DNA from 2 places in the Streptococcus sp. CF8_Ac1-9 genome. Region 2 is predicted to be linked to the other one. Evidence: predicted binding sites of a transcription regulator. Region 2 holds the regulator's gene; the other holds the start of a gene.
What was found. Region 2 encodes Rex, which represses fermentation and respiration genes when NADH is low (regulators of the CRP and FNR family bind a similar motif). Its sites were predicted from a motif close to TTGTGAANTANTTCACAA; they were not measured.
Positions count from the first base shown of each region.

Region 1 (16,361 bases), on a different contig from region 2:
AACAATTGGTAACACCACTTTATAGAAGGTAACAAATTTATTCGCGCCATCTATTTTTGCTGCTTCCTCGATTCCAATTGGAACTGTTTGGAAGAATCCTACTAACAACCACACTGCATAAGGGACACTAAACGAAAGATAAACAATCATTAAACCAATTAAACTATTGGTTAATCCAACTTTTGCAATGGCAATAGAATAAGGAATTGCCAACAAGATCGGAGGGAAGATATAGGTAATGACTAGCAACCGGGACATGATCGCCCCTAATTTTGGAAAGAAGCGAACAATACCGTAAGCAGCCATTGCAGAAATGATAATAGCGATGACCGTTGTCGTTAATGCGATTAATAAGCTATTTTTTATATTATTTATAAAATGTAGGTCATTAATAACATGCGTAAAATAATCGAGAGTAAACTGTTTAGGCCAAAATCTTGTTGGAAACTGGGTTAATTCACCTTTTCCTTTCACAGAAGATAGAAGGATCCAAATTAAAGGAAAAATTGCGATAATAGTTGAAATAACTAAAACAACATGTGACCCAATATCAAGGAGTACATTTGTTCTTCTCTTCATCATTTTCTACCCTCCTTCTCCCATTTACTAATTACTCCAAAGTAAATGAAACATACTGCCAATAAGAAAATAAATAGCAAGACTGTTACCGCTGAGGCACGCCCAAGAAGTTTTGTTCCCCAACCGAGATTATATGCAAATATTGGCAATGTTGTTGTTGCGTTTGAAGGGCCACCACCGGTAATCAGATAAATAATATCGAAGTTATTAAAGATCCATACTGTTCTCAGTACAACAAGTAATCCGACTACTACTTTAATGTGAGGTAAAATAACAAATCTAAAAACTTGCCAACTGGAAGCTCCATCAATCCTAGCGGCTTCAAACTGTTCCTCCGGAACCGTTTGTAAGGCAGATAGAACATTGACCATGATCATAGGGGCACCAAACCAAATATTAATAAATACTAAACAGATAAAGGCCCAGGTACTTTCTGTCAAAAATCCAGGAACATGATTCATCAGTCCTAATTTCACAATCAAATTAGGTAGATAACCATATACTCCATTTAAGATCCATTGCCAAGAGAAGGCAATAACAATTGTTGGGAAGGCCCAAGGAACAATCAACAATGTTCTATATAACTTCTTAAAGCGTCTAACTCTATGCAATGCAAGTGCTAACACAAAACCAACAAGCACTTGTCCCAAAAGAGAAAAGACTGTCCATTTAAGGGAGTTAAAGAAGGCATTGTAGAAATTAGGATCCGATAAAACTGCTTTGTAATTTGCTAATCCTACAAATTTATACCGCGGCATGATCAAATGTTTGTTTGTAAAGCTAAAATAGATGCTGGAGAAAAATGGGTAAACAAATAATAGTCCAACAATGATAATAGCAGGTAACACAAACACCCATCGAGTCAAATTTCTATTTTTGACCATATGCTTTTTTCCTCTCTAAAAACAGAGGCTACATTATTGTAGCCTCTGCTATTATTATTTAACATCAACTGCTACAGTTTCGAATAAATCATTCAATTGTTTTTCTGCATCCTTAGCAGCCTCCATTGGGTCTTTACCATTTGTAATAATATCTTGGAACATTTGTTCAATGATATGTTGGTTTGTTAACATTCCAGCTTGAACACTTGGACCATTTTCATATCCAATAGCTGTACCTTTTTCCGCTGCTTTTGTAATAACTTCTTCTGCATGTTGGAATTTCTTGCGGATGTCATTATCTTTATAGGCTGGATCATTACTAATTCCTTTGATGGCAGGCAACATTCCAACAGGAGTTGAATCTAAGAAGCTAATATAATCTTTCTTTTCATACAAAGATTCTAAGAATGCTTTCGCTACTTCTGGATGTTTTGAATTCTTCCAAACTACCAATGGAATATTAGAAGTTTCAATGCCATAATCTTTATCTGATTCTTTTACTTTTGGAATAGGATAAGCGTCAATCGCATCAATCAATTGAGGGCTATTTGCTTGAATACCACCTACATGGAATCCTGAGTTAAAGTCAAATGCTGTCTTTCCTTGATAGAACAAAGTAGCTTGTTGCAAGACATTAAAGTTCAATGAATCTTTCGGAGAAAATTCTTTGTACATCTTCACCCAATATTTAATTCCATCTTGAGCCAGTTTGCTTGTCAAGTTAGCTTTCAAATCTTTTGTCAACAGGCTACCACCGCCACTTCGTACATAGAAATTCAAGAAGCGTGTCCCCATCATATCATTTGTCCCGAAAGGAACAGACAATCCATAAACTCCATTTTCTTTTAATTTTTTAGAAGCTTCATACAACTGATCCCATGTTTTTGGAACTTCAATATTATATTGTTTCAATAAATCAGTGCGAACCCACATAACTTGAGCATGTGAGTACAAAGGCACGGAATAAAAATTGCCATCAACCTTCGCTTCATCTAATGCTGTTTTATTAAATTTGTCTTCTCCAATTGTCTTAATAGTATCATTCAATGGAACCAAAGCATCTGAATTGACCATTTCCATAACTTGGTTTGGCAAAGCTGTACTAATATCTGGAACATTGCCATTTGCTAATCCAGTCGTCCATTTTGTATAGAAGTCATTCCATGAAAATGTCTCAATCTTGATTTTAACCTTTGGATGCTTCTTCATGAACTCATCAGCTGATTTTTGAATACTTTCTAACCGAGGTCCCTGAGTAAATGAGTGCCACATTACAATTTCACCAGATAATTCTCCAGATTTATTACTTCCTTCTGCATCATTTTTTGAAGATGAACATGCAGTGACAAACAATGCGAATAACGCGAGAACCAAAGCGAAAAGAATTTTCTTACTATTTTTCATTGTTTTCCTCTTTCTATTTTAAATACAAAAAATGCAATCTGTGCTTTGAAGCCTTAACTTCTCCGAAAAAACTAACTATATCGCTTATCTCCTCCATTTTCTATTTGACATATCTAATCAATCGCAATTTTGAATAGATACTTTCTGACTATTTCTTCCTGACCTGAATAGCCATTTGGTTGATGAGGTTCACCAGGGAAGAAGACTGCAAAATTATGATAGCCCAAATGAAGTGGATAGAATTTCTCACAATGAACAAAGCCAATATCACTTGCTTCATCAAATGGAATAGCTTCATCTAGGATACGGGAACCGTAGCTAGAAAATTCATGTCCTTCAACTAATAAATGAAGGTCGGCATAACGACGATGATGTTCAAAGCGATCATTTTCATCTTTGTTAAGGGTGTTTTCTTGGACAACGAGAAAGACCTTGTCACCGTCGATATCATATCTCCCGAGATCAAAAGAATCTTTCCGGTGTTCATAGAGAAAATCAATCGCTTGATCCAGATTAGGATGAATCCCTTTGTACAATTTTATGTTTATTAAATCATCAAATATCATCTATTTCTCCTTTTACACTAGATTTATGTTGCAGAAAGTTAAGCAAATATGACTTCCTTCTTGAAATCTTCATCGTTATCCTTCACTGAAACACTCTCATTAAATGAATTCGACTACTCTCTATTCGGTCTCCTCCTCCTTCAATCTACTGTTTTGTTTTCTCATTTTAAGGCTGCGACGAAGCGCTCTGTAATCTCTTTTGGTCGAGTAATGGCACCACCTACAACGATGCCGCGAACCCCGAGATCATGGATTTTATTGGCTTGATCCGGATAGTGGATCTTGCCTTCTGCGATGACATCTACTCCTGCTTGGCAGAGGCTATGGATCAGTTCAAAATCTGGTCCATCGACCTTTGGACTGTAGTCTGTATATCCAGATAAGGTCGTTCCGACAAAGTCTACTCCAGCTTCAACAGCCGTCAATCCTTCTTCCAAGGTCGAGATATCGGCCATCAACAGCTGATCGGGATATTTTTCTTTGACTTGATGGATAAAGTCACTAATCAAAAGGCCATCATGACGGGGACGTTTGGTACAATCCAGAGCAATGACCGCGATATCCAAAGCTGCTAATTCATCAACTTCTTTCATGGTAGCCGTGATAAAGGGTTCTTCAGGTGGGTAATCACGTTTGATAATCCCAATGATCGGTAACTTGGTCACTTCCTTGATTTCCTTGATATCTCGGACACTATTGGCTCGGATCCCGACAGCTCCACCCTGCTCAGCCGCTTTAACCAAGAGAGGAATGACTCCTCCAGTTTCTGTATAGAGCGGTTCGTGAGGGAGAGCCTGACAAGAAACAATGATGCCATCTTTGATTTGCTGGATCAATTCATCTTTTGTAATCTTTGACATAACTCCTTCTCCTTTGATAATAAGGCAACTCGAGTACTTGTAAATTGATTATAATCCATTTTTAAAACGCTTACAATATTAACCCTGCAATTGGATTATAGTTTCGCATTTTGGGAAAAATAAAAAGATCTCTGAAACTAGTTTCAGAGATCTAGGACATGGTGATTCCTTAGGCCATCTTTTGAGTCGCTTTTTCCTTTACGACAAATACAAAGCCAATAGAGCCGACGACTGCTCCAAGCAAGATCCAATAGACCATATCCGATGAAGCCATTGGGCCTGCCAAGAGACCTGCTAGTAAAAAGAGATTGATATACAGTCGGGTATCGCGATAAAAGGTCCAATTGAAATGGTAGCTACCTTCTGGATACTGCCGTGTCGATACAGGCGGTTGAAAGACCTGAAGAAGGATCAAAATTCCAACAAAAGCAAGATAAGCGAGGCTAACTACCGAAAGCGGAGCCTGCATCGTTAAAGCTACAGTCGCTAAAAGCAAGACCAAGATCCAGAAATGGAAGTCCATCCAGAATTCATGATGATAACAAAACCGTTTCATAAGATCACACCTTCCTCTTTATGTAATCGTTTTCTGTACTTCTATTATAAGACAACGAATTTATTTTGCAAGGAATCATTGGCTTTTTGGGGTTGAAAATAGGACCAGAATATCTCTGGCCCGTCTAAAAAAACTATGAACAAATATTAGTCACCACTTCATTCACTGATGTCATTTTCGATAATGACCTTGAGTGCATGGTTTTCACCCGCATGTTTAAAGACATCATAGGCTTTTTCAACTTCTGAGAGTTTGAAGTGGTGGGTGGTGAGCTTGATCCAGCAGTTGCAGATTGCCTGCAGATACATAAGTTGCAGCTTTCACAAGCGACTCCTTTTTTGTTGGTTTGATAAAACCATTTTATTTTCGTTTCTTTGTGAATATTATAACATACTAAGTAAGCGATTGCAAGAATTTATAGGCACATTTTTAAAAGTTTTCGAGCAAACAAAAACATTCCTCTTATCTCTACCAGAGGAATGTTTCAATCACCTTGTTCTAATTGTTGACGCTGCTTATAGTACTCTTGCTGCTCGCGCTCACGCTCTTCTTCTAAACGCTCTTCATAGCGCTTGAGTTCTGCCTCAAACTCTTCTTGCAAGGCAAATAAACGCTCCAAGCCACTTTGGGCCTCCGCACTTGGCGCTTGAAAATGCAAGGCACTCAGCCAGTCCACTAAATTTTCTGTATGTTGGCGGACATCCATACGCATATCCGCATAATCCCACTCCAACTCACTGAGCTTTTGATTGAAGCGGTAATGTCGATCTTCTAGTTGTTCTAATTCACTATTTCCTGAATGGTACATCACATACCTCCTTTAATCGGACTCAATAAAATCGGCTTCTTCACTGCTTTCAGTGCTGTTTCTACCGCGTCCGCTGCTCCTCCTGTAAATCCATCTTTCAAATCACTAACGAGGGTCGTTGTAGCAAAAGAGCGCATCTTTTCGGATTGACCGCCCAAGGTTACCTGCAAACTCATCCCTTCCAACATCATCAAGGCTTTCTGCGTTGCAATCAAACTTCTGATCGCAATCCGCTCTTGCTCCTTTTTAATCTCTCGATGGAGCTCCTCAATTCGTTCTCTGTCCTCTCCCAGGATCTCTAACATCTTTTTCTCCTACTTATGAAAAATCAAAGGCCGTCGCTTGTCCCTTGTCCAAGTCCACCAATTGAGCTGATGCAGCCTCCAGCTGACCTGCCAAATCTGACAAGCGAGTGGAATAGGCCTTTGCTTGGGCGAGGTTCTCCGCCTCTACCGCTTGGTCCCAACAAGCATCCATGGAGAACTCTCCTAATAGTTGCTCCACTTCTGCGTCTGTTAAAAATTGGGCCATGCTGTGGGCCATTTGTGACACCTCAGCGACCTTATGAGAAACCGTCTCCTTGGCCTCTTCCAGCTTATCCTTGACCTCTGCCTCAAAGGCAGTTGCTTGCGCTGAAGCATTCTGCGCTACCGCCAGCACCAATTCCTCCCGCAATTGAATGGTCTGGGTTCCAGACGCGCTCGCTAGTTGCTGATGGAGGCTAGAAATGCTTGGCTTTTCCTGCCCATACATGGAGACCACCGAAGCAGATGATGGCTGATTTTCTGAAGTGGAAGTTTCCCGATCTCGTTGGGGCATTTTAATAATTTTCTGTGCCTGATCTTGTCTTCCTTGCACGTCACCTTCTAACTCCATTTGAGATGGCCTCCTTTCTTGGATTTGTTTTTTCGTTTCCTATAACTGAAAAAGGATCATAACCCTTCAGCTACAGGCAGATTCACACACTATAGGGTAACATAAAATAGCTCGGAATGCTATAAAAATAACACAATTTCTGAAAAAAAGTCTAATTTTTTATGAAAAAACGAGTTTTGGACCCAAATAGCAAAAATCCCCCACTCTTTCGAGTGGGGGTAGCTGATAAACATCAGTTGTTCCTTGGCGTCTTATTTACGACGTCCTGGACGTTCCTTGTAACCATAGTATGCATCTTCGATGATTTCTTGCATATGGTCTACCATTGGAAGACGTGGGTTAGCTGGTGAACATTGATCTTCGTAAGCAAGGAAGGCCAATTCACGAGAATGTTTCTTCCATTCTTTTTCATCGATTCCTTGTGCTTTGAAGTTCATTTCGATACCACAGCGTTCACCGAGTTCGTATACAGCTTTTGCGTAAGCTTCAACGGCTTCTTCTGGAGTAGAGCATGGAAGTCCTAGCATACGAGCGATATCTTGGTATTTTTCATCTGCACGGTAGTAGTTGTACTTAGGCCATGTAGCTGTCTTGGCTGGGCGTGTACCGTTGTAGCGGATAACGTATGGAAGCAAGATGGCATTGGTCCGTCCGTGGATGGTGTGGAATTGCGCACCGATCTTGTGGGCCATGGAGTGAGAAATACCGAGGAAGGCATTGGCGAAGGCCATACCTGCGATGGTTGACGCATTGTGCATCTTTTCGCGTGAATGGAAGTCCGCATTCTTGACTGAGCTTTCCAAGTTTTCAAAGACAAGTTTAATAGCTTGAAGAGCAAGACCATCTGTGAAGTCGCTAGCCATTTGTGATACGTAAGCTTCTGTCGCGTGCGTCAAAACATCCATACCAGTGTCTGCTGCAACAGATCCAGGAACTGTCAATACCAAGGCAGGGTCTACGATGGCAACTGTTGGAGTCAATGAGTAGTCTGCGATTGGGTATTTACGGTTGTTTGCTTTATCAGAGATAACGGCAAATGGAGTAACTTCAGATCCTGTACCAGATGTTGTTGGGATCGCAATAAATTTAGTCTTCTTACCAAGCAATGGGAACTTGAAGGCACGTTTACGGATATCCATGAATTTTTGAACCAAGTCACGGAAGTCCACTTCTGGTTGTTCGTAGAAGAGCCACATTACTTTGGCCGCATCCATTGGTGATCCACCACCAAGAGCAATGATGGTATCCGGTTTGAAGGCACGCATGATCTCTGTACCACGTTCAACAGTTGTGATATCTGGATCTGGTTCTACGTCTGCAAAGATTTGGTAAACTACCTTATTGCGACGAAGGTCAAGCTGTTCGATGATACGATCAAGGAAACCAAGCTCTACCATAGCGTGGTCTGTAACGATCATGACACGTTCAACGTCACGACATTTTTGTAGGTATTCAATTGAATCACGTTCAAAGTATGTTTTTGAAGGAAGTTTCATCCATTGCATGTTATTTCTCCGGCGTCCGACTTTTTTGATATTCAAGAGGTTGATGGCACTAACGTTGTCCCCAACAGAGTTACGTCCGTAAGAACCACATCCAAGTGTCAATGATGGCAAGAAGGCATTGTAAACATCCCCGATACCACCGAAAGTCGAAGGAGAGTTGCAGATCACACGAATAGCTTTGACCGCTTTACCAAATTCTTTGGTCAATTCTTCATCAGCAGTATGGATGGCTGCTGAGTGACCAAGACCGTTGAATTCAACCATTTGGCGAGCTTTGTTAATTCCGTCTTCACGGCTTTCAGATTTCAAAACAGCGATGACTGGTGACAATTTTTCACGAGTCAACGGTTCTTTTTCGCCAACTTCTTTACATTCTGCCGCAAGGATATTGGTTCCTTCTGGTACAGAGAAGCCAGCTTGTTCAGCGATCCATGCTGCTGGTTTCCCAACGATGTCCGCATTCAATTTCGCACCTGCACAGTTCTTGCTATTGGCTTTTACGCCGAAGCAGAACTCTTCAAGAAGGGCTTTTTCTTTTTTGTTAACAAAGTAAGTGTGGTAAGATTTGAATTCTTCAACAAACTCATCGTAGATTTCTTTATCGATGATAACCGCTTGTTCAGACGCACAGACCATACCATTGTCAAATGATTTAGACATGACGATATCGTGTGCTGCTTGGCGGATATTGGCTGATTTTTCAACGTAAGCAGGAACGTTTCCGGCACCTACCCCAAGAGCTGGTTTTCCACAAGAATAAGCTGCTTTTACCATGGCGTTACCACCGGTCGCAAGGATGGTCGCAACTCCTTCATGGTTCATAAGGGCACTGGTTGCTTCCATAGAAGGTTGGGTAATCCATTGCACACAGTTCTCAGGTGCTCCAGCTGCAATTGCTGCATCGCGTACGATTCGTGCCGCATGAGCAGATGATTCTTGAGCAGATGGGTGGAAGGCAAAGACGATAGGGTTCCGTGTCTTCAAGGAAATCAAGGCTTTAAAGATTGCTGTTGAAGTAGGGTTGGTTGTAGGAGTGATCCCGCAGACAACTCCGACTGGCTCAGCAATCAGGGTCAAACCAGTGACGTCATCTTCTGAAATGACACCAACCGTCTTGGTGTGACGCATGTTGTTTACAACGTGTTCACAAGCGAACAAGTTCTTGGTTGCTTTGTCTTCAAAGACTCCACGACCAGTTTCTTCATAAGCATGAAGAGCGAGCTCACCGTGTGCGTCAAGAGCAGCTACAGATGCTTTCGCTACAATGTAGTCCACTTGCTCCTGGTTCAATTTGCGCATTTCTTCAAGCGCCACTAGCGCTTTTTGCACCAACTCGTCTACGTGTTTTTCAGCAGCGAGTTTCTTTTCTTCAGGTGAGAGAGTTTTTTTATCAGCCATTTGATGCTTTCCTCCAATGTTTGAAACCCTTATCCTTTTCTAGAACTTTTTCATGTTTTCTGAAATTTTCAAGAATAGTGTAAGAAATTTCGATTTGTTAATTATTTCACAATATAATTGTACTCTATTTTGAGATTTTTGTAAACACTTCCAAGCAACTTTCACAAAGATTTTTTTGAAGTTTGTGAAATTTTTATCAATCTTATTGATGTGAAAGCAATTGTCTAGCAAAATTGTGAAAAAATAATTAAAAAAATTTTTTCTTCACAAAGAGATGTTTTCAATTGATTTTTGTAAGCGTTTTCTTAATCTTACTAAAATAAGCAGCTTTTTACAAGTAAAAAGTTGCTTTTTGTTTTATTTTGTTAGGATTTGTTTTGTTTCAGTTTCAGAGAAGCATTGTTACTTCTTGACCGGACCTTTTTCGGCCTTATCAAGGGCTTCTTTGACTGTTTGAGCATAGAGTTCCCCACCATTGGTTTCCATATTGAAGTGAACAGAGTCTGTTCCCACCCAAATGTTTGGATTTTCAATTGCTACTTGGTACCAGTCCGCAATCGTGATAAAGTCGTATTTCTTAGCTAGTTCCAACTCATAAAGACGCGTTTGAACCGATTCACTGGACTGATCGTTGGCATAGCGCCCATCATATGGTGTCACAAGGATCAAGCGACGGCCTTTTGGAAGTTTCTCAACATACTGATCCAGCAATTCTTTGTAGTTGCTTACAGTATTGGTTCCTAGGGCAATGACCACATTTTTTAGGAGAACTTTATTGGAGATATCGGTCTCAAAGACCTTCATTCCATTTTCCAACTGACGGCTCACCACTGCATCGATCTGGATGCCAGGGATGGCTTTAGTCAGGTAGTCCTGCGCTCGCAAGTTAACGGAATCACCGATCATGGTCACACCATTTGAGACGTTATAGTCTGTTGCCGTCGCATTATCCACTTGCGTCCGTGTGACCTGCATTTTGCTGTCTGCTTGATTGAGCCCACTCACTACCAAACTCTCATCAAAAGCTCCAACGGTTGGTGCAAAGGCGGAGATTCCAATCATCAAGAGAGCCAGAGGAATCATGAGGTAAAAGATCGGCTTGGTCAAAAAACTGAGATCCATCTTCATGCCGAAGACACGAGGTTCCTTGCCTGCAATAGTTGGCTCCAAAATATAGAAGGACAGAGCCGTTAGAATCAAGGAAACGATCGTCGTCACAAGGGCTGCCATCATATTTCCCAAATGTTGAGAGAAGATGATAAAGAAAGGCCAGTGGAAAAGATAGACACCATAACTAGTATCTGCCAAGAAATTGAGAATGGCTGGTTCTTTTTTATCTGGCGTCTTTTCATGGAGAATGCGGGCCGACAGAATCATGGCACAAGCTGCGATTGTCGCTGCTAAAAAGCCAAACAGATAGGTCCACAAGCTATCAAATGGCAAGAAAAGACTGAGCACAAACAAGAAGGCAAAGCTTCCACCCAAGACCGATAAGGTCTTTTTCATGCTCCAAGACTGCACCAACTTTGTAAAGTTCGGGCTGACATTAGCAATCCCTGTTACCGTTGCTAGACATGATCCCGCAAAGAAGGGGAAGATGTGAGTGAAGCTAGAAAAATAGATAGTGGAGAAATTAGCTGTCAGAAAGGCGCGGATGAACATAGACAAGAAGGTGAAGAGAAAGAGTCCGCTGGACGCCAGGAAGAGCATGCCTCGGTATTTCCCAACTGTCTTAGCCCGCTTAGCCAAGAACCATGCCAAAAGTGCCCAGAGCACATAGTAATGCACTTCTAGAGCCAAACTCCAGGTATGAAGGAAGAGATGTGGAATGAAGTTACTTTCGTAACTACCACCCGTTGCCATCTCAAAGAAATTGGTCACAAAACCGAAGACCGCCGCAATCTGAGTCCCAATACCAGCCACGTAGTCCCGTTGGACCATAAAGGTAAAGGGCATCACGACCAAGACCATAAAGACAAGGGGTGGTACGATCCGGTAAAAGCGCCGTTTCAAGAATGCCAGGTAGTCGATTCCTTGCTTGCGCGCAAATTCATCGATCAAGAGCGCTGTAATCAAAAATCCTGAGAAGGTGAAGAAAATATCTACCCCAATAAAGCCTCCAGGAAAGGCTTTTTGGAAGAAATGGTAAAGCAATACCAATAAGAGTCCTGTAACACGGACTAGTGAAAACCATTTAATGCGCATTTTGATAAATCCCCTGCTTGAATGTTCCTTTGTATACGACGTTGGCTTCTGTGGTTAAGGTGCCTTTGCCCTCCGGCTGGCCATTAACAAACTGCCCTTCATAGGTCCAGCCATCCTTGGACTTAAACTTACCATAGCCACTAAAAGAGCCGTTGACGAGGTTACCTGTATAGGTATCCCCATTTTTAAAGGTGACGGTTCCCTTGCCATTCATCTTGCCACGGACCAAACTTCCGTCGTAACGGATCGCCCCCTTGTCCAAGGTCAAGACGCCCTGACCTGGAATGGCTGAAAGGAAAACCAGCAAAGCAGATAGAATAATCACGACTAATGCTGCTATTTCTAAATTTTTTCGCGTCAGATAGACCTTATAGGTCTCATAAAATTCTTTCATATTCTGTATTCTCTCACATATCAAACTCTTAAAAAGTTGCTAACTGATCTAACCAAGCCTTACAGCCGCTCAGGACTCTGGAATAGGTCTCTTCAAAATCACCGGTATACCACGGATCTGGCACACTTTCAGCAGCAAAAAGATGAATCTTGTGTTCTGTTCCTGCAGGAGCCATTTGCTTCAGATCTGCTACATTGTTTTCGTCCATCCCTAGGATCAAATCAAAGTTGTAAAAATCCTCTTCCTTGATCTGTAAGGACGTCTTAGCTGGATCATATGGGACCTGGTGTTGTTGAAAGATTTTCCGGGTTCCCTGATGGATGGGATTGCCATGTTCCCAGCTCGAGGTGGCCCGACTTTCAATCTCATACTGATCCGTCAAGTCCTTCATGACAAACTCCGCCATGGGGCTCCGACAAATATTTCCTAAGCAGACAAAGACGATTTTTTTCATGATTCCACCTAACTCCTTGTTCGGACTGCCCAACCTAGCTGAGCTCTTGGCTTTCCACTATGGAAAACCAGCATACTATTACCATTATAACAAAAATGTGACAGAAAGATGACAAAGGGACTCCATCATTTTAAAGAAAAATCAGATTCCTTTTTCAAATCTGATCTGTTTCTCTATTTTGGAAAACGAACCTCTAATGGAGGCCATTTACTCTGCCAATCCTTCTTTTTCATCCGCTCTGTATAAACCGCTAAACGCTCTGGGCTGGCTAAAAAATGCGGAGTTGGCTGAACGATGAAGTCTTCGATATCCTTTGTCCCATAAGGGAGAAAGAGCTCTAGCTGACCATCTTTTCTTAAGCGAACTGCAAGTGCCGTACACTGCTCGGGGTATTTGGAAACCGCATCACAGGCACTGCGATAAGGAGCCGTCCCCGGACTATGCTGGTGCATGTAGACTTGATTCTTCACTTCCCAAGCGTACTGGGGATAGGTCTTCTTTAATTCCTGCTCGATCTGCAGAGTCTCCTCATAGCTGATCGCAGGGTCATAAAAGACCAGATCCATATCGGTTGTCGCATCAAACCCTGGTTTTCCAGAGAGCCGGTTCCAGATGAAATTTCGCACCGCGCCCGCCACTAACCAGGCATCTGCCAAGTTGAGATCTCGAATAATGGCCAAGACTTTCATCATCTCCTGATCCGCTTGGATCTGTTCTACGATCGCTTTTTCCGTCAGCATCTTCTTCTAATCTCCATTGTAGGGATAACCCAGGTGTTCATAGGCCTTGCGGGTCGCCACGCGCCCTGTCCGGGTCCGCATGATAAAACCTTTCTGAATCAAGTAAGGCTCATACATATCTTCTACGGTCTCGCGCTCTTCGGCAATATTGACCGATAGGGTCCCAAGACCAACCGGGCCACCGCCATACATCTCAATCATGGTGCGCAGGATCTTTTGATCGACATAGTCCAGCCCTTCATGGTCCACATCTAGCATAGAGAGGGCCTTGTCCGTAATGGTGTTATCAATCAAGCCATCGCCCATAATCTGAGCAAAATCGCGCACCCGTTTAAGCAAACGGTTGGCAATCCGAGGAGTCCCCCGACTACGAAGAGAAAGCTCTTCGGCAGCTTCGTGGGTAATCTCCATCTCAAAGATTTCGGCGGTCCGCTCGACAATCTCTGTCAGATCATCTTGCTCATAGTATTCCATGTGCCCCGTAATTCCAAAACGAGCGCGCAAGGGATTGGACAGCATACCAGCTCGAGTCGTCGCCCCAATCAGAGTGAAGGGAGGAAGATCCAGATGAACACTCCGGCTGGTCTCGCCAGCACCAATCATGATATCGATGTAAAAATCTTCCATGGCGCTGTAAAGCACTTCTTCGACTGACATAGGCAGACGGTGGATTTCATCGATAAAGAGGACATCGCCCGGCTCTAGATCATTGAGGATAGCTACCAAGTCACCAGCCTTTTCAATGACAGGACCAGAAGTCTGCTTGAGATTGACACCCAGTTCATTGGCAATGACAAAGGCCATGGTGGTTTTCCCCAGTCCCGGAGGGCCAAAAAGAAGGACATGATCCAGCGCTTCATCCCGAAGCTTAGCTGCCTCGATAAAGATTTTCAGCTGGTCCTTGACCTTATCTTGACCGATATATTCATGTAAATATTGCGGGCGCAACGTCCGTTCAACGGCCTCTTCATCGCCCATGATTTCATTGTCTAAAATTCTACTCATACAGTCTATTATAGCAAAAAATGATACCTTCGGTACCATAAATAGAATGTGTTTTTTAAAGATCCTGGTTCTCACTAGCGTTCGTTAGAATAAGTTGAACAGTTGCCCTCATCGCCAACCTTTCTTTTTATTATACAGTCCCTTCTTCATCTATCGCTCACCATTTCACTTTATAATTATTTCCTTTAATGATAAAATTAAAGCAACAACGTTTAGGAGGTAAATTTATGTTTACTAAAACAAAGAAGATCCTTTTCGGTTTCTTGGCATTCTTTGCAGTGCTCCTTATTGCGGGATGTCAGTCTTCTCCATCGCAGTCTTCTAAAACAAATAAGTCTTCTCAAACAGATAAATCTCCTCAAACAATAAAAGCACCACAAGATCTTACAAAGGATCAACAAGGAACTTGGAAATGGACTGACCAACAAATGACCATTCAAAAAGTATTCCTAGCTTCTAATATCAAAAAACTTGCCGCTGTACTAATGCTTGATGACTTCGATAAGGTTAAGATGACGATGACCATTAAAGATAAAACCGTTGAATTGAAGTACCATTTTGATTACAGAGAACTGTATGAGGATCAAGCATTTGCAACAGGAGAGAACAAAGCAAATTATGAATCGTATTTAAAAAATAAAACTGCTGAATTTAAGAATTATATTCCAAATTTGAAACATACAAAGATTACTCTTGACGAACCTAATTATGCCTATGATTACTCTCTAACTGGAGAAATCGATACACAGAAACATACTATTACGTTCCCTGAAACACCTACATTTTTAAGTAGAATTGTTATGGGAACCACGTATAATTCACTTGTACCAATTACTTATACTTACACCGTTGAAGGTAACCAACTAACACTTTATGCTGAAGGTAAAGATGAACAAAGTCATTTTAGAGTAATACGTCTTCGTTTCAATTACGTAGAAGACAATCATTAGAAGGAGTGATCAATCATGAACAATATGAAAAAAAGTTCCCTATGGATGTTTTCCCTTCTTGCTCTTCTATTGGTATCAGGATGTGGGCAACAGAAACAACAGCAACAGAAACAACAAACAACCGCTGAGACTACAACAGTTGCAGAAACTACCACAGTAGCACCGACCCCAGTCTCACTCGAAGGGGACTGGAAAGCTGTAGATTTTAGAGATACAGTGGAACGTACTTTCTTAATTTATTATGGTGATGCTAATAGTCGATTAAAGGTTACTGAAGCCTTCCAAGATATCGTTCCGACTCTAAAAATCACAGGAACAGATGTAACTTATTCTTATAGTGCTGATATGAATAAGTATATTGATTTTTATGCTGAACAGAATAAAGATGAATATCCTACAAAAGAAGAAGCTACTGCCATCCTTCTAGGCGTAAGAGAAAAGAAATTTGGAAGTTTTAAACATCAAACTGGAACGTTTGATAACGATACAAAAGTGTTAACTGCAACGTTAAAAGATGGAGTTTTAAACGAGAATGCAAAAACGATCGTATTCCCTGAAGTCCCAAACATCTTTGGAGTTCTACCTCTTTATATTAATTCTACAGACGTACCAATTACTTATCACTACGAATTGAATGGTGACATCCTTACAATTTACGCTGAAAAAACATTCGAAGAAACAGGAGCACATCTCGTTTATCCAATGAAATTCAAGAAAGTTTCAGATCCTAAAACTAATTAAATAGCTCACCGCCCCTTGAGAATTTCTCAAGGGGCTTTTGCGTGCAAACAAAATAATTTAGGAAGCCTTGAGAATCTCATCTATTGGGTACTCTGCTACATACAATTTTTCCGTTTCTTATGTTGAATAATCGGTCAAGTTACAAAACAAAATTGTGATTCGTTTGAAAGCCCTTGCAAAACAATTATGTTGCACGTATAATATAAGCGTAATACAATCATCTATTTTAAGGAGGTCTAGCGATGATTAGACGTTATAAAAAATTATTTTTAGCATTCGTTGCTCTGCTCTCAGTCTTCCTACTAGCTTCTTGTTCTCAAAAACAAAGTGGCTCTAAAAAGGCTGCTAAAACAGAAACAGCAAAAGTCGAAACGATTGATGGCGAATGGGAATTAGTCGATACTCTCGATGCTTTAACGGAATCCATCGGTGCCTA
Region 1 covers NZ_JANCOY010000005.1:63,912-80,272, forward strand. The annotation lists gene NML76_RS08545 (carbohydrate ABC transporter permease) at 1-579, opposite strand, end outside; gene NML76_RS08550 (carbohydrate ABC transporter permease) at 579-1,463, opposite strand; gene NML76_RS08555 (ABC transporter substrate-binding protein) at 1,518-2,867, opposite strand; gene NML76_RS08560 (YhcH/YjgK/YiaL family protein) at 2,981-3,433, opposite strand; gene NML76_RS08565 (N-acetylmannosamine-6-phosphate 2-epimerase) at 3,595-4,293, opposite strand; gene NML76_RS08570 (ABC transporter permease) at 4,463-4,849, opposite strand; partial or broken gene NML76_RS08575 (alcohol dehydrogenase) at 5,008-5,124, opposite strand; gene NML76_RS08580 (hypothetical protein) at 5,334-5,657, opposite strand; gene NML76_RS08585 (hypothetical protein) at 5,657-5,962, opposite strand; gene NML76_RS08590 (hypothetical protein) at 5,976-6,533, opposite strand; gene adhE (bifunctional acetaldehyde-CoA/alcohol dehydrogenase) at 6,785-9,436, opposite strand; gene NML76_RS08600 (acyltransferase family protein) at 9,839-11,641, opposite strand; gene NML76_RS08605 (hypothetical protein) at 11,631-12,035, opposite strand; gene NML76_RS08610 (low molecular weight protein-tyrosine-phosphatase) at 12,064-12,489, opposite strand; gene NML76_RS08615 (nucleotidyltransferase family protein) at 12,663-13,229, opposite strand; gene ruvB (Holliday junction branch migration DNA helicase RuvB) at 13,236-14,234, opposite strand; gene NML76_RS08625 (hypothetical protein) at 14,462-15,184, shown strand; gene NML76_RS08630 (hypothetical protein) at 15,200-15,925, shown strand; gene NML76_RS08635 (hypothetical protein) at 16,168-16,361, shown strand, end outside.
Region 1: the regulator Rex is predicted to act here: its motif matches at 9,531-9,548, upstream of adhE (bifunctional acetaldehyde-CoA/alcohol dehydrogenase).

Region 2 (16,361 bases):
GGTGATGGTTGATTTCCCTTCTCCAGCTGGAGTTGGGTTGATCGCAGTGACTAAGATAAGTTTTCCTACTGGATTTTTCTCAACTTCACGAATCTTATCAAAGCTCAATTTCGCCTTGTATTTTCCATACAATTCAAGATCATCGTCTACCAAACCAATTTTCTTCACAACGTCCACAATCGGTTGGAGTTCAATGCTTTGAGCAATTTCGATATCTGTTTTCATAAGGGACTCCTTTATATTTGATAGATCTATTATACCTAAAATTCGCGAAAATAACATGGTTTTTCCACCTTTTGAATCGAACGTTCGTTTTTTATCTAAATTTTATGGCTATACATAGTTAATCCTAATAGCTTCAGAACTTTACTTACGTATCTTTTTTGTGTAAAATAAGCATATGCATATTTTAATTACATCAGGTGGGACGAGCGAAGCCATTGATAGTGTTCGTTCGATCACCAATCATTCCACCGGGAGCCTAGGGAAAATCCTTGCAGAAATGGCTCTTGCAAAGGGACATCAGGTGACCTTGATCACAACGCCTACCGCGCTTAAACCCGATCCTCACCCACAGCTTCGACTTCTATTGATCCAAAATGTCGAAGAACTTCTCGCACAAATGAAAACGGAAGTCCCTCAACATCAGGTTTTGATTCACGCTATGGCTGTTTCAGACTACACACCTGTTTACATGACAGGCCTTGATGAAGTTGAGAAAGCTCAAGACCTTCATAGCTTTATCCATCGCGAAAATCAGGAAGCTAAAATCTCTTCCAAAGAAGAATACCAAGTACTCTTTCTAAAGAAAAATCCGAAGATTATCTCGCTCGTCAAAGAATGGAACCCTGCTATTCAACTGATCGGCTTTAAGCTATTAGTCGACGTTTCTTCTGAAGAGTTGATCCAGGTAGCACGTGAAAGCCTGGTTAAAAATCACGCCAACATGATCGTTGCTAATGACCTGACCAAAATTCAGAATGGTCAGCATCAAGCCTATCTAGTGACAGACAATCAGGTCCTAGAAGCTTCTACGAAAACAGAAATCGCAGAGGCTATCCTAAATCATTTACAATAAAAAGGTACATATGACACAAATTACTTTAGCTGTTACCGGTAGTATTTCCGCCTATAAAGCGGCTGATATTACCAGCCAACTAACCAAATTGGGGTTTGAAGTGAAGGTCCTCATGACTCCTGCAGCCAGAAAATTTATCACCCCTTTAACCTTGCAAGTTCTTTCAAAAAATCAAGTAGACCTTGATGTAATGATCGAAGACGATCCACAGAGGATCGAGCACATCGACATTGGAAAAGAAACAGACCTCTTTCTTGTAGCACCAGCCAGTGCTAATACCATTGCTAAACTGGCAATGGGGCTTGCAGATAATATGGTGACAAGCACAGCTCTAGCTTTGCCTCAGACCACTAAAAAATTACTAGCCCCTGCTATGAATACAAAAATGCTAGAACATCCTGCTACCCAACGAAATCTAAAACTCTTACAAGACTACGGTTACCAGATTATTCAACCTCGTAAAGCTCTACTGGCTTGTGGGGACAAAGGTTCTGGAGCTCTAGCGTCTGTAGAAACTATTGTAGAAACTGTTAAGGAGAATTGTTTATGAGAAAATCATCTTCTATTTCACGAATTGCCATCTTTTTTGCGGTTATGATCACTATTCACTTTGTGACATCCTTCATTTTGCAATTTGTTCCATCAGGCATTCAACCAACCTTGGTTCATATCCCTGTCGTGATCGCCTCTATCATATACGGTCCACGGATTGGAGCTATCTTAGGACTCCTCATGGGACTCTTTAGTCTCACTATGAATACCTTGGTTTTAACACCAGCCAGCTATCTCTTTAGTCCCTTTGTCCCTCACGGAAATCTCTACTCCCTTATCATTGCCATAGTCCCTCGGATTCTCATCGGGGTAACCCCTTACTTCGTCTATCGCTGGATTCGCAATCGTACAGGACTTGTGATCGCTGGAATTGTCGGCTCTATGACCAATACTATTTTCGTTCTAAGTGGGATTTACTTCTTCTTTGGTAACAGTTTTGGAGGGGGGATTCAACATTTCCTAGCCTTGATTGTCTCTACTAACTCACTCATCGAAGTCATTGCGACAGTACTCATTACCAGTGCAGTCGTTCCATCTCTTGAAAAATTAAAATAACCTTTCAAGCCAAGACTAATTTATCTTGGCTTTTTTTGATGGTGAATTAACCCTATTTTTTTGAAAAGATTTACAATTATCGCTAGAATTTTCTGAAAAAATTTGCTATAATGTAAGCGATTAAATTATAAGCAAAAAGGAGACGCTTGCATGACCTATCAAGAAAACTACCAAAAATGGCTCGACTTTGCTGAATTACCAGCTTACCTTCGTGATGAGTTGGTCGCAATGGATGAAAAAACAAAAGAAGATGCCTTCTATACCAACCTAGAATTCGGTACAGCTGGTATGCGTGGATTAATCGGTGCTGGTACTAACCGTATTAATATCTATGTTGTTCGCCAAGCAACTGAAGGGTTGGCCCAATTGATCGACTCAAAAGGTGAGGAAGCGAAGAAACGCGGCGTTGCGATCGCCTACGACAGCCGTCACTTCTCTCCAGAGTTTGCTTTTGAATCTGCTCAAGTTTTAGCTGCACACGGAATCAAATCTTATGTATTTGAAAGCCTACGTCCAACACCGGAATTGTCATTTGCTGTTCGTCATCTTCACACATTTGCTGGGATCATGGTAACCGCTAGCCACAACCCTGCTCCATTTAACGGATACAAGGTATACGGTGAAGACGGTGGACAAATGCCTCCAGCAGATGCTGATGCATTGACAGATTACATCCGTGCTATCGAAAATCCTTTCACTGTACAATTAGCTGACCTTGAAGAAAGCAAAGCTAACTGCTTGATTGAAGTTATCGGTGAAAACGTCGACGCTGAATACTTGAAAGAAGTGAAAGGCGTTAACATCAACCAAGACTTGATCAATGAATATGGTCGTGACATGAAGATTGTCTACACTCCACTTCATGGTACTGGTGAAATGTTGGCTCGTCGTGCTCTTGCCCAAGCTGGATTTGAAGCTGTTCAAGTTGTTGAAGCTCAAGCTGTTCCAGATGCTGACTTCTCAACTGTTAAATCTCCAAACCCTGAAAACCAAGCTGCCTTTGCTCTTGCTGAAGAACTTGGTCGCAAAGTAGACGCTGATGTATTGGTTGCAACTGACCCAGATGCTGACCGCCTTGGTGTTGAAATCCGCCAACCAGACGGTTCTTACCTCAACCTTTCTGGTAACCAAATCGGAGCGATCATTGCTAAATACATTCTTGAAGCTCACAAAACAGCTGGTACACTTCCTGCCAATGCTGCCCTCTGTAAATCCATCGTATCAACTGAGTTGGTGACTAAGATTGCAGAAAGCTACGGCGCAACGATGTTTAACGTCTTGACTGGTTTCAAATTTATCGGTGAAAAAATTCATGAATTTGAAACACAACATAACCACACTTACATGCTTGGTTTCGAAGAAAGCTTCGGTTACCTGATCAAACCATTCGTACGTGACAAAGACGCTATCCAAGCCGTTCTTATCGTTGCTGAAATCGCAGCTTACTACCGCTCACGTGGTATGACTTTGGCAGATGGTATCGAAGAAATCTACAAACAATACGGTTACTTCGCAGAAAAAACCATCTCTGTTACCCTTTCAGGTGTGGACGGGGCTGCTGAAATCAAGAAAATCATGGATAAATTCCGTGGTAATGCTCCTAAACAATTTAACAATACAGACATTGCTAAGACAGAAGACTTCTTGGAACAAACAGCTACTACTGCTGACGGCGTTGAAAAATTGACAACTCCTCCAAGCAACGTTCTTAAATACATCTTGGCTGATGATTCATGGTTTGCCGTTCGTCCTTCAGGTACAGAACCAAAAATCAAATTCTACATCGCTACAGTTGGTGAATCTGAAGCAGATGCTAAAGAAAAAATTGCGAAGATCGAAGCAGAAATCAATGCTTTTGTAGGCTAAAACACGAGGCTGGGACAAAAGTCCTAGCCTCTCAATTATTTTTGGATTGTCGAGCAAGACGCAGTGGTTGAGTGGGCTCTATCTAGTACGCTGATTTTATCAGCTTTTACAGCCCTACTCAACTGTGCGGAGGTGGGACGACGAAATCGAATTCTAACGAATTACCGATTTCTCTCCCACTCTCTCTTTCTTTCGTAGCAAATACCAGCGATTTTATAGAAAATATGGCATACTAGACATAGAAGAAAGCGAGGTAATCTCATGGAACAATTTTTAGAAGATATTAAAGATCTTGAAGTGACAACTGTCACGCGTGCGCAAGAAGCGATCGATCAAAAAGAAACAGCGACCTTCTTTATCGGACGCAAGACTTGTCCTTACTGCCGGAAGTTCGCTGCTAAGTTAGCAACTGTCGTAGCTGAAACAAAAGCTCATATCTACTTCATCAATAGTGAAGAACCAAGTCAGCTAGATGCGTTACAAGCCTTCCGCTCAACCTACGGTATCCCAACTGTCCCAGGATTTTTACATATCGAAGCCGGTGAAGTCAGTGTTCGTTGCGACTCATCTATGTCTGAAGAAGAAATCAAAGCATTCGCTCATCTATAAAAAAATTAGCTAGAGAATAATCTCTAGCTATTTTTCATTTTCCGAAAAAGTCGTCCAAATCTTCTGCTGGGGTTTAGCAAAAGGATAATTCGAAAATTCTTCTGGTGTTAACCAAACAGTCGATTCACTTGCTGGCTGTTCTCCTTCTTTTACTAGTCCGTAACGAAGTTGAACCTGCCATTTGCGATGCGAAAAGACATGCTGAACGATAGGATACGATCTGTTTTGCCAATCAATGGCCAAGTCATAGTCCTGTTCAAAGGAAAGAATTTCTGGGTTGACTTCTGCATGACCCTGCCCATCCAGTAGAGATAATTGGCCTAGGTTTTCAGACAGGCTATCCACTTCGATCAAAGGGAAATGCCAAAAACCTGATAAAAGCCCTTCTCGCTCATTTTTCTCCAGCAAGTAGCGCCCTTGACTATCCTTGATAATAAAGGCTGTGAGATAGACAGGTACCGGTTTCTTCTTAGGACCCTTAATGGGATAACGATCCATGGTTCCATGTTGATAAGCCGCGCTAAATTCCTTAACAGGACTCTCTTCCGGCCGTGGATTGACTGGCGATTCAATATCGGACCCCAAATCCATCAAAGCCTGATTGAAATCACCCGGACGGGCCGGATCGATCAAGATTTCCATCATGGCTTGAAAAATCTTGCGATTAGTTGGAACTCCGATATCGTAATCCACCTCAAACAAGCGGGCTAGAACACGCATGACATTGCCATCCACTGCTGGCTCTGGCAAGCCAAAAGCAATACTAGCAATGGCACCAGCTGTATAAGGCCCAATTCCCTTCAGTTTAGATATTTCCTCATAACTTGATGGAAACACTCCTCCGTGATTTTCCATGATCTGCTGGGCGGCTTTCTGCATATTGCGGACACGTGAGTAATAGCCCAAGCCTTCCCAAGCTTTTAAGAGTTTTTCTTCAGGAGCTTGAGCCAAATCTGCAACCGTCGGAAACCAGTCTAAAAAACGCTCATAATAAGGAATCACTGTATCGACTCGTGTTTGCTGGAGCATAATCTCTGAGATCCAAATTTTATAAGGATCCTGGGTCCTTCTCCAGGGGAGATCCCGTTTATGGGCATCATACCAAGCAAATAACTTTTCTCGGAAGGAAGCAATTTTTTCCTCCTCCCACATGGTAATCCCGTAATCTTTTACATCTAACATATTCCTAGTATACCACAGAATGAGTTAGAGTTTAGAAATTCTGATTTTATAATGAAAAAGAGGCTGGGACAAAAGTCCTAGCCTCTCAATTGTTTTTGGATTGTCGAGCAAGACGCAGTGGTTGAGTGGGCTCTACTACGCTGATTTCATCAGCTTTTACGGCCCTACTCAACTGTGCGGAGGTGGGACGACGAAATCGAATTCTAACGAATTACCGATTTCTGTCCCACTCTCTAAATGCATTTCTTATTGTTCCACAGCTTGAGCTGCTGTAATCAAGGTTAATTTGTAAACGTCATCTGCATTACATCCACGAGAGAGGTCGTTGACTGGTTTATTCAATCCTTGCAAGACAGGACCTACTGCTGCAAAGCCACCAAGACGTTCAGCCATCTTGTATCCAATGTTACCTGCTTCAATACCAGGGAAGATAAAGACATTAGCTTGACCTGCCACCTTGCTTCCTGGAGCCTTCAAGGCTGCAGTTGCAGGGACAAAAGCTGCGTCAAATTGCAATTCCCCGTCAATTTCAAGGTCTGGACGAAGTTCATGGGCAAGCTTAGTCGCTTCGACAACCTTATCAACACTTTCACCGAAACCAGATCCTTTTGTTGAATAGCTCAACATAGCAATTTTTGGATCAATACCAAACATCTTGGATGTGATAGCTGAATTGATAGCAATTTCGGCTAATCCTTCAGCATCTGGATTGATGTTGATGGCACAGTCCCCAAACAAGTAACGTTCAGATCCACGAACCATAAGGAAAGCTCCTGAAGTCCGTTTTACATTTGGACGAGTTTTGATAATTTGCAAGGCCGGACGAACAGTTGCGGCTGTTGAGTGAATCGCACCAGATACCATCCCATCAACAATTCCCATGTGAACCAACATGACACCAAAATAGTTAACGTCGTCTTTCAAGACTTGACGCGCCTCTTCTTCAGTCATTTTGCCCTTACGACGTTCTACCAAGGAAGCTACCATTTCTTCAAAACCTGGATAAGAATGAGGATCGATGACTTCATATCCATCCAAAACCCCTTCGATTTCAAGATAAATCCGAATTTTATCCGGATTACCAAGCAAGACAGGGGTTACTTCTGTCTCCTTCACAATGCGTTTTGTCGCTTGGAGGATACGAGGTTCTTCACCTTCTGGTAATACAATACGAGCATTCTTACCAACGAGGTTGGCTTTGAGATTTTCGAAAACTTCCATGAGTTTTACTCCTTTTAATAATTAATAACTAGTTTGAAGCTGTGTTAATACAGCTTGGAAATCTGGAGGCAGTGGACTTTCTATGACCAATTCTTCCTCTAGAAATGGATGATAATAGGATAGACGATGACAATGAAGGGCTTGGCGCTCAATGCCGTCTTCTAAACTTCCGCCATAGAGATCATCTCCCAAGAGCGGAAAACCAATATGGGAAAAATGAACGCGGATCTGATGGGTTCGACCTGTGTGTAACTGAATATCCACTAGGTGAATATTACCAAAAGATTGAACAACCTGATAGCTAGTATGGGCATACTTGCCGCCTTTAGCTACCTTTCGGGTGATAATTGAATCTTCATCACGCGCAATCGGAGCAATAATCTCTCCGACAGGATCAAGCTTCCCAGAACCCTTAACCAAGGCATAATAGCGTTTCTGAATCGTTTTAGACTGCAATTGCTTATCCAAGCGGGCATGGGCATAACCATGTTTTGCAAAGAGCATAACGCCACTAGTATCCTTGTCCAAACGAGTAACAATGTGGACCTGCTGATTCTCGTATCCCTGCTTCACATAATAGCCTTTTACAAAATTTGCTAAGGTATTAGAATGAATCGCACTTGGAATCGAGGCAATGCCAAAGGGTTTGTTTAAGACCAAAAAATGATCATCTTCAAACAAAATATCCAAAGGCCGATCCATGGGTTTTAGGGTTTCGAACCCTTCTTCTGCTGGAATGTCAATGACCAAGCGATCCCCAATATCCAGCAAATAAATCGCATTCTCCGGACGTCCATTGACAAGGATTTGGCCACCACGAAACTTAATCTTGGCTAAAAGGCCTTTAGAAACCTCGTGTTTTTTCAGAAAAGTTTTGACCTTGACATGCTCATCGACAATGAATTCAAATCTCATTCTCTATCATCTCCGATAAAGGCATCCTTGACCCGATTCCAGAAACTGGTATGACTGGAGCTTGCCACGAAATTAATCTTATGGTTGTCGATCTGGTATTCTACCTTTGCAATATTGCGGTAAGAATAGGTTGAATTGTCGACAGAGATAATGTGGAAGCCAGGACGCGTCGGTGTAATCTCGATCTTATCCTTTTTAGGGACAATAACAGAAGAACCCAAGGTACGATAAACACGGTTGTTGAGACTGGCAATTTCCGCAATCTGCAGCGCCTCAATAGTAGGATGAAGAACTGCACCTCCCAAGGATTTGTTGTAGGCCGTACTTCCTGTCGGAGTCGAAACGGTAATCCCATCTCCTCTAAAGCGCTCAAAATCAACCCCATTGATGGTGAGATCGGCAACCATGGTCCGGTCGCTTCTCTTAATTGTCGCTTCGTTCAACGCTCTCATGGTACGGGTTTCCCCATTGTCAAAAGTAATCTTGACATTCAAAATAGGGTAAGAAACCTTAGCGCCTGTATCATATTTTAAATTCTCAATTAGCTTATCGATTTCACTGTCTAAGTAATCTGTATAAAATCCTAAGTGTCCGGTATGGACGCCAACAAAGCGAACCCGATCCAACTGGTGTTCATACTTGTGAAAAGCCGATAGCAACATCCCATCACCACCAATGGATATTACAATATCCGGATGCTTCTCCGTTAAAATAAAATTATTTTTCCGAAGCTTGTAGCGCAATTGCTGAAAAACCTCTTCGCTTTGACGCTTGCGATTGCGAATAATGGATACTTTTTTACCTGTAGTCTTCATCTGTGTCATCACTATTTCCAACGCCATCATTTAACTTACGATGAAGTGGATCAAACAGGGCTTGAGCTTCCTGAATCGCATCCCGAATTGCCCCCATCTCTTCATCCAAGAGATAGGCCAGGTTTGCTGTCGTCTCTAAGCGTTTTTTGATCTCGTCTGGAAAGTCTCCTTTATATTTATAATTAAGCGAGTGTTCAATGGTTGCCCAAAAATTCATGGACAAGGTCCGAATTTGAATCTCTGCTAAGATCGTTTCATTTCCATCAATGGTATCGACCGGATACTCGACCACGACGTGGTAACTCCGGTAGCCACTTGATTTCTTGTGGCGAATGTAATCTCGCTCTTGGACCACGCGCATATCCTGCCGTTGTCTCAAAACTTCTAGGATCTCTTCGACGTCATCTACGAACTGGACCATGATGCGAAGGCCTGCAATATCTTGCATATCCTGTGCCAGATTTTCTTCAGAAATATTTCTTCGAACCATCTTTTCACGGATGCTCTCAATCGGCTTAACACGACCTGTCACAAACTCGATTGGAGAATGCTTTTGTTGCTTACGATATTGCTTACGAATCCCACGCAGTTTGATTTTTAATTCCCCAACTGCTTGGATATAAGGATCTAAGAAGTTTTCCCAATCAATTGCCATCCTACCACCTTGTAATCTGAACCATTTTTGTATACAATAAACACATCTCTTATTATATCATGAATCGCTTTCGAAAAAAAGCAAAGGACCACAAAATGAACCATTTAGAAATTGAATACAAAACCTTGCTAGATAAGGAGGAATACCAATCCCTCCTTCCACTTTTTACTGATACAGAATTGGTTGTCCAAACCAATCACTATATCGATACACCCGACCAGCTCATCCGCAAGGAAAAAATGGCCTTACGGGTGCGTACCTTCACAGATCAGGCTGAATTGACCCTCAAAGTTCCTGAAACAGTTGGCCATTTCGAGTACAATCAAGCACTCAGCCCAGAAGAAACCAAGGAGATTCTTCAACAACAACAGTTTCCTGATGGAGAAATCAAAAACCTCTTGGAGTCAAAAGGAATCCCAGTTGAACAACTTGCTGTCTGGGGAAGCCTGACAACAGAACGATTCGAAAAAGAAACAGCTGCAGGCTTGGTGGCACTAGACCACAGTCTCTATCTAGACACTGAAGATTATGAGTTGGAAATTGAGGTGGAAACTGCTGAACAGGAAGAAAATTTTCATCAGTTCATTTCAGACCATGGAATCGTCTACAAAGCAGCAAAAAATAAAATCGCTAGATTAGCGGAAAGATTGTAAAAAAGCTGAAATTATCGCAAATTTTTGCTAAAATAGTGCTAAGATCAAAAATCTAAATGAGGTTGGAATCACATGTCAGATAAAAAAAATATGAAGCTCTTCTCTCTCAATTCAAACCCAGAGATTGCGCAAAAAATCGCGGATCATGCTGGGGTTCCACTTGGGAAAATTTCATCCCGTCAATTCTCAGATGGTGAAATCCAAGTCAATATTGAGGAAAGTGTTCGTGGATATGATATTTATATCATTCAATCAACCAGTTTCCCTGTCAACAATCACTTGATGGAACTCTTAATTATGGTAGATGCTTGCCAACGGGCCAGCGCAAATACTGTCAATGTGGTCATGCCTTACTTCGGTTATGCTCGCCAAGACCGGACAGCTGCTCCTCGCGAACCAATCACTGCTAAGCTCGTCGCAAACATGTTGGTCAAAGCTGGGGTGGATCGCGTCGTCACACTGGATCTCCATGCAGTGCAAGTTCAAGGTTTCTTCGATATTGCCGTGGATAACCTCTTTACCATTCCACTCTTTGCAGAACACTACATTAACAAAGGTCTCACAGGTCCTGATGTCGTCGTCGTCAGTCCTAAAAATTCAGGTGTCAAACGAGCTCGTAGTTTAGCAGAATATCTTGATGCACCGATTGCCATCATTGATTACGAGCAAGATGATGCGAACCGTGATTATGGCTATATTATCGGGGATGTCAAAGATAAGAAAGCGATCTTGATTGACGATATTCTCAATACTGGTAAGACATTCTCAGAAGCTGCGAAAATCGTCGAACGCGAAGGTGCTACTGAAATTTATGCTGTATCAAGCCATGGTTTATTTGTAAAAGGAGCTGTTGAATTATTAGACCAAGCTCCGATCAAAGAAATCTTGGTAACCGATTCTGTTGCTCCAAATGGACCAACACCAAAAAATATTAACTATCTGACAGCTAGCGAACTGATCGCTGAAGCTATTGTTCGCATTCAAGAAAGAAAACCTGTTAGTCCTCTATTTGCCTACCACAAGAAATAAGGTCTTAATGTGATATATTTTGATAATGCCGCAACAACTCCCCTTCTACCTGAAGTCATTGATAAAATGTCTGAAACTATGAAGACCACTTTTGGAAATCCATCGAGCCTTCATGCTCATGGACGGATGGCTAGTAAACTCCTTCGAGAGTCTCGCGAGCAGATTGCTCAGTCCCTCCATACTCTTCCAAATCGGATTTTTTTCACCTCAGGTGGATCAGAAAGTAATAATACCGTTATAAAAGGCTACTGCTTGAAACACCAAGCAGATGGCAAACACATCATTACTACCGCTTTGGAACACCATGCGGTTCTAGAACCCATCGAATATCTTGTAGAACGTTTCGGATTTGAAGTTACGATCGTTCAACCAAGAGATGGACGCATTCAGGCTAGTGATATCAAGGCTGCACTTAGACCGGATACCATTCTTGTCTCTACTATGTTTGCCAATAACGAGACAGGCGATCTTCTACCGATTAAAGAAATCGGAGAACTCTTAAAAGTTCATCCAGCTGCCTTTCACGTTGATGCTGTACAAGCAATTGGAAAGGTCCCTGTCTATCCCGAAGAGTTGGGAATTGATTTTCTCAGTGCTTCTGCCCACAAATTCCATGGACCAAAGGGCGTCGGCTTCCTTTATGCGGCCGCCCCAGATTTTGATAATCTCTTACATGGTGGGGATCAGGAAAGTAAGATGAGAGCCAGCACGGAAAATCTCATTTCTATTGTCGGGATGGCAACCGCGCTTCAGCAAGCTACACTTCATCAAGAAGAAAATTTCAACCAGGTTCAAAAACTCGGCCAAGAGCTAGTCAATGGTTTAGCAGCCTACGACTACTACGTAAATGCGAATGACGACCATCTTCCATTTGTTTGGAACCTTGGCTTTCCGGGTGTCCAAAATGACGTTTTACTGATGCGACTCGATCTTGCTGGAATTTCTGTCTCTACAGGTTCTGCTTGTACCGCTGGTACAGTTCAACCCAGCCATGTCCTTGAGGCGCTCTATGGAAAAGATAGCTCACGCCTAAAAGAATCCCTTCGAATTAGTTTTTCAGAACTCAATACCGTAGAGGAGGTTCAAGACTTCCTCTCAAAACTTAAAGAAATTATATCATAGGAGAACAATATGGCTTTTGAAACAAGTGTTTCATTGAAAGACTGCAAATATACCTATAGTCTACACCCAAATGTAAAAAAATATACCTTACGTGACAATACATTTGCTGTTACAAAAGTTGGAAATTACGAGTTAAATCGTTTGCTCGAAGCCGTTCCAAATAGCGGCGAAGGCTTCCTACTTAAAATCATTTTCAATAAAGATTTGACAGGTTTTAAGATCAATATTACAGACAAGTCTGGGCTTCGCCTGGTTAATATCTTTAAAAATCCAGAAAATGACATTATCCAACAAAAATTCTATTTCTTAATGGATAGTCTTGTCGAAAGAGAAATTTTCAACAAAACAGAGGCCTAATATGGTAACCCTAACTTATATTGACGCTTATCAAGTAGAACGAACGACTACTTATCCTGACCTTGCAGCCTGCATCCTAGATTTTTCAGGCTGTGTAACCCTGCCTGACTCTTACTCAATCGTATCCATTGAATACAAAGGTGAAAAGCTCCCCTATACAGGGCGAGTCGATGGACTCTATGCTTTTTTGAAAAAGATAGAACAAGCTGAAAACTAAGCTGATGCTGATGGAACTCTCCATCGCCATCAGCTTTTTCTTTAGACAAAAATATTTTTTAAAAATCGCTCTACATAGTTGATTTTTTCACAATCTTCCTATACAATAAGAGGGAAAGGTTGTGATATTGTGAAACATGATAAAAATACTCCAATTCCACGCGCAACAGCAAAACGCTTATCGCTCTACTACCGCATTTTTAAACGCTTTAACTCTGAAAAAATAGAGCGCGCCAATTCCAAGCAAATTGCTGATGCAATTGGGATTGACTCTGCTACCGTTCGCCGAGATTTTTCTTATTTTGGTGAATTAGGAAGACGGGGATTTGGTTATGACGTAAAAAAACTGATGAACTTCTTTGCCGATCTTTTAAATGACAATGCCATTACCAATGTCGCTATTGTGGGGATCGGAAATATGGGAAGTGCGCTTCTCAACTATCGCTTCCATGAACGCAATAAGATGAAAATTGTCATGGCGTTTGATCTAGACAATCATGAGCTGATCAATACCAAAAGTAAGGATGGGATCCCCATTTATGGGATTTCCACCATCAAAGAAAAGCTCAAACAAGAAGGCATTCAAACAGCCATCCTTACTGTTCCTAGCGTCAAAGCTCAAGAAGTTGCTAGTCTTTTGGTAGACGCTGGTGTCAAGGGAATTCTCAGCTTCTCACCAGTACATCTGACAGTCCCTAAAGATGTCGTCGTCCAATATGTCGACCTCACCAGTGAATTACAGACACTTCTTTATTTCATGCGTAAAAATGAAGAATAAAGACTTATACATTAACAAGAAAAGAGGCTGGGACAAAAGTCCTAGCCTCTCAATTATTTTTTAGATTGTCGAGCAAGACGCAGTGATTGAGTGGGCTCTACTACGCTGATTTTAACAGCTTTTACAGCCCTACTCAACTGTGCGGAGGTGGGACGACGAAATCGAATTCTAACGAATTACCGATTTCTGTCCCACTCTCTTTTTTATGCCAAATAATCGGTTTCTTCACGGTAACTATAATAGTTTTCTTCAGATACAATCAAGTGATCCAATAGAGTTAAGCCCATCACTTCACAGGCTTCTAAAACTCGATGCGTTACTTCATCATCATTTTTACTGGGGAATACGGCACCAGATGGATGATTGTGCGCCAAGATGATAGAGGTTGCCATGTGTTTTAGTGCATAATGCAGGATTTCACGTGGCTCCGCAATACTTCGATTCACGGTTCCAATAAAAATGGTCTGTTGATGAATAATTTCATTCTGTGTATTCAAATAGAGGGCAACCAGGTGCTCCTGTTTCTTATGGCCGATTTCCTGTTGAATTTTATGGGCCAATTTCTGGCTGCTCATGATTTGTTCAGAACTCATTAATTCATCTTTATGAATCCTTCGTCCAAACTCAATCACAGCCTGAAGTTCGATGGCCTTCACCCGGCCAATACCTGAGATTTCCTGTAGCTCCTCTAGGGTTAATTGACTTAACTCCTTTAAACTATTAACCGAACTCAAAAGACCTTGTGCAATCTCATAAACGCTTTTTTTCTTATTGCCTGTCCGTAAGAGAATGGATAGCAATTCTTGATGACTCAGCTTATCTACCCCTTCAGAAACCAAACGTTCTCTAGGAAGCAAAGATGGTTCAATAAATGATATGTCGTACATAATTTCCTCCTCACTTATTAATTCGTAATAAATGAAGAAAACGACAACCTTTCATTATTTACAGGCGATTTCTTGTTTCAAGTCATCTAACACTAAGACTTCATCTTTATTAAAGCGGATCTGGTAACCTGTTTGAACTTGTTCAAGCTCTTTTAAAAACTGTTGAATTTCACAGCGAATCAAGTACTCCTGGCTCTGAGGAATGGCCTCTAAAGCTTGGTAGACCTGCTCTACTTCGTAGATTCCTTTCGTAATTAAACCATTTCGTGGAAAATCGTTTACTAAGAGATTATAGAAATGATGCAAGAGATGATAAATTCGCTCTTTCGTCACTATTCTACCTCCTTATCATACTCTTTCCCCTTTATTATATACTGATTTTCCCTTAATATTATGACAAGTTCCTTACATTATATTACCAATCTCTTACAATTTTACAAGAATTTCTCCCAGCCTCTCCTACATAGAAAAGGCCCAGACATTTCTGTCTCGGGCTTTATTTTCTTAAAGTTGCATTTGATTATAAGACTTGCTGAATGAATCCAGGATGTCTTTTGGAGCCTTGTCATAGTCAACAGAGGTTTCCAAATTTCCTTTTACAATCGTACGGTAAGTCGCTGCAGCATCCTCACAGGTCACTAAAGTGATCTCATTAACGCCTTCACGATCTTGAATGACATCTACACGATCTGGAGTCACTGTCTCAACTGACGAGATGACATAAGTATAGATTTTTTCTTTGTCCGTGATGTAGATCTTCATTCCCGCCTTGGCTTTCTCTAATGGTGAGAATAACATGGCATTTGCTCCAGTTAGGCCAAATACATGGTGGCTAGCAAGAGAATAATTGCCTTGCCCCATGACTTGGTTTTCCTTCATGGTCCCTGCTCCGTAGTAGAGGGCTACATTTTCAAGCCCCTTAAAGATCGGAAGGTTCATGTTTAATTCAGGAATCGAAATCCCCCCAATTACTGGTAGCTTTTGAGCTTGCCATTGGGCATTGATGACGGCTTCCGTCGAGAGTGACTGGACATGTTGGAAATCAAAGCTCGTCTTCACTTCTTTATTCTTATCAATGGTTTTTTTATCGACCTTGCTAACCTGGTATTGGTTGGTATGCCAAACCATAATCATGTTTCGGATCGGAGCATTGAAAATCAAGAGAAGCGAGAGAATAATCAAAAGTGTTGCAACGATATTGATAAGAGTATTGCGTAAACTCTTTTTCTTTTTTCTTTTGCGTGACATGCTGTCCCCTTATCTATTCGTTTTCTTCCACTACTTCTTCATCTTTTTCATCGGGCTGGACTGTTGTAAAGGTCACAATTTTCGCATCCTGATCCAGTCTCATGACTTTCACACCCTGAGTTGAACGACCCGTTTGAGAGATATTTTCAACACTTGTACGGATCATGACTCCGGTATCGGTAATGATCATCAGATCTTCATCCCCTTTAACGGTTAAAAGACCAGCTAAGGGACCATTTTTCTCTGTGATATTGGCTGTCTTGATTCCTTTACCGCCACGGCCTTTGGTTGGGTATTCGCTAGCCATTGTCCGCTTACCATACCCTTTTTCAGTGATGATCAATACTTCATCTTGATCCGTAACGACGCTAGCCCCAACAACCTTGTCTCCTTCGCGGAGATTCACACCACGTACACCTGTGGCAGAGCGTCCCATATTCCGAACTACAGCCTCATTAAAGCGGACAGAATAACCATACTTGGTACCGATAATGACGTCAGCATTGCCATCTGTAAGGAAGACATTGATCAATTCATCCTCATCGCGCAGATTCAGAGCTTTGAGACCGTTCTGACGAATATTTGAAAATTCAGCTACATTGGTCCGCTTGACCAAACCTTGT
Region 2 covers NZ_JANCOY010000001.1:327,621-343,981, forward strand. The annotation lists gene NML76_RS01575 (formate--tetrahydrofolate ligase) at 1-225, opposite strand, end outside; gene NML76_RS01580 (phosphopantothenate--cysteine ligase) at 401-1,078, shown strand; gene coaC (phosphopantothenoylcysteine decarboxylase) at 1,089-1,628, shown strand; gene NML76_RS01590 (ECF transporter S component) at 1,625-2,185, shown strand; gene NML76_RS01595 (phospho-sugar mutase) at 2,336-4,051, shown strand; gene NML76_RS01600 (thioredoxin) at 4,313-4,660, shown strand; gene mutY (A/G-specific adenine glycosylase) at 4,688-5,842, opposite strand; gene pta (phosphate acetyltransferase) at 6,089-7,063, opposite strand; gene NML76_RS01615 (RluA family pseudouridine synthase) at 7,085-7,978, opposite strand; gene NML76_RS01620 (NAD kinase) at 7,975-8,793, opposite strand; gene NML76_RS01625 (GTP pyrophosphokinase family protein) at 8,777-9,448, opposite strand; gene NML76_RS01630 (CYTH domain-containing protein) at 9,544-10,101, shown strand; gene NML76_RS01635 (ribose-phosphate diphosphokinase) at 10,174-11,130, shown strand; gene NML76_RS01640 (cysteine desulfurase family protein) at 11,140-12,252, shown strand; gene NML76_RS01645 (DUF1831 domain-containing protein) at 12,262-12,609, shown strand; gene NML76_RS01650 (DUF4649 family protein) at 12,611-12,826, shown strand; gene NML76_RS01655 (redox-sensing transcriptional repressor Rex) at 12,956-13,603, shown strand; gene radC (DNA repair protein RadC) at 13,807-14,490, opposite strand; gene NML76_RS01665 (hypothetical protein) at 14,545-14,823, opposite strand; gene NML76_RS01670 (class A sortase) at 14,995-15,738, opposite strand; gene gyrA (DNA gyrase subunit A) at 15,752-16,361, opposite strand, start outside.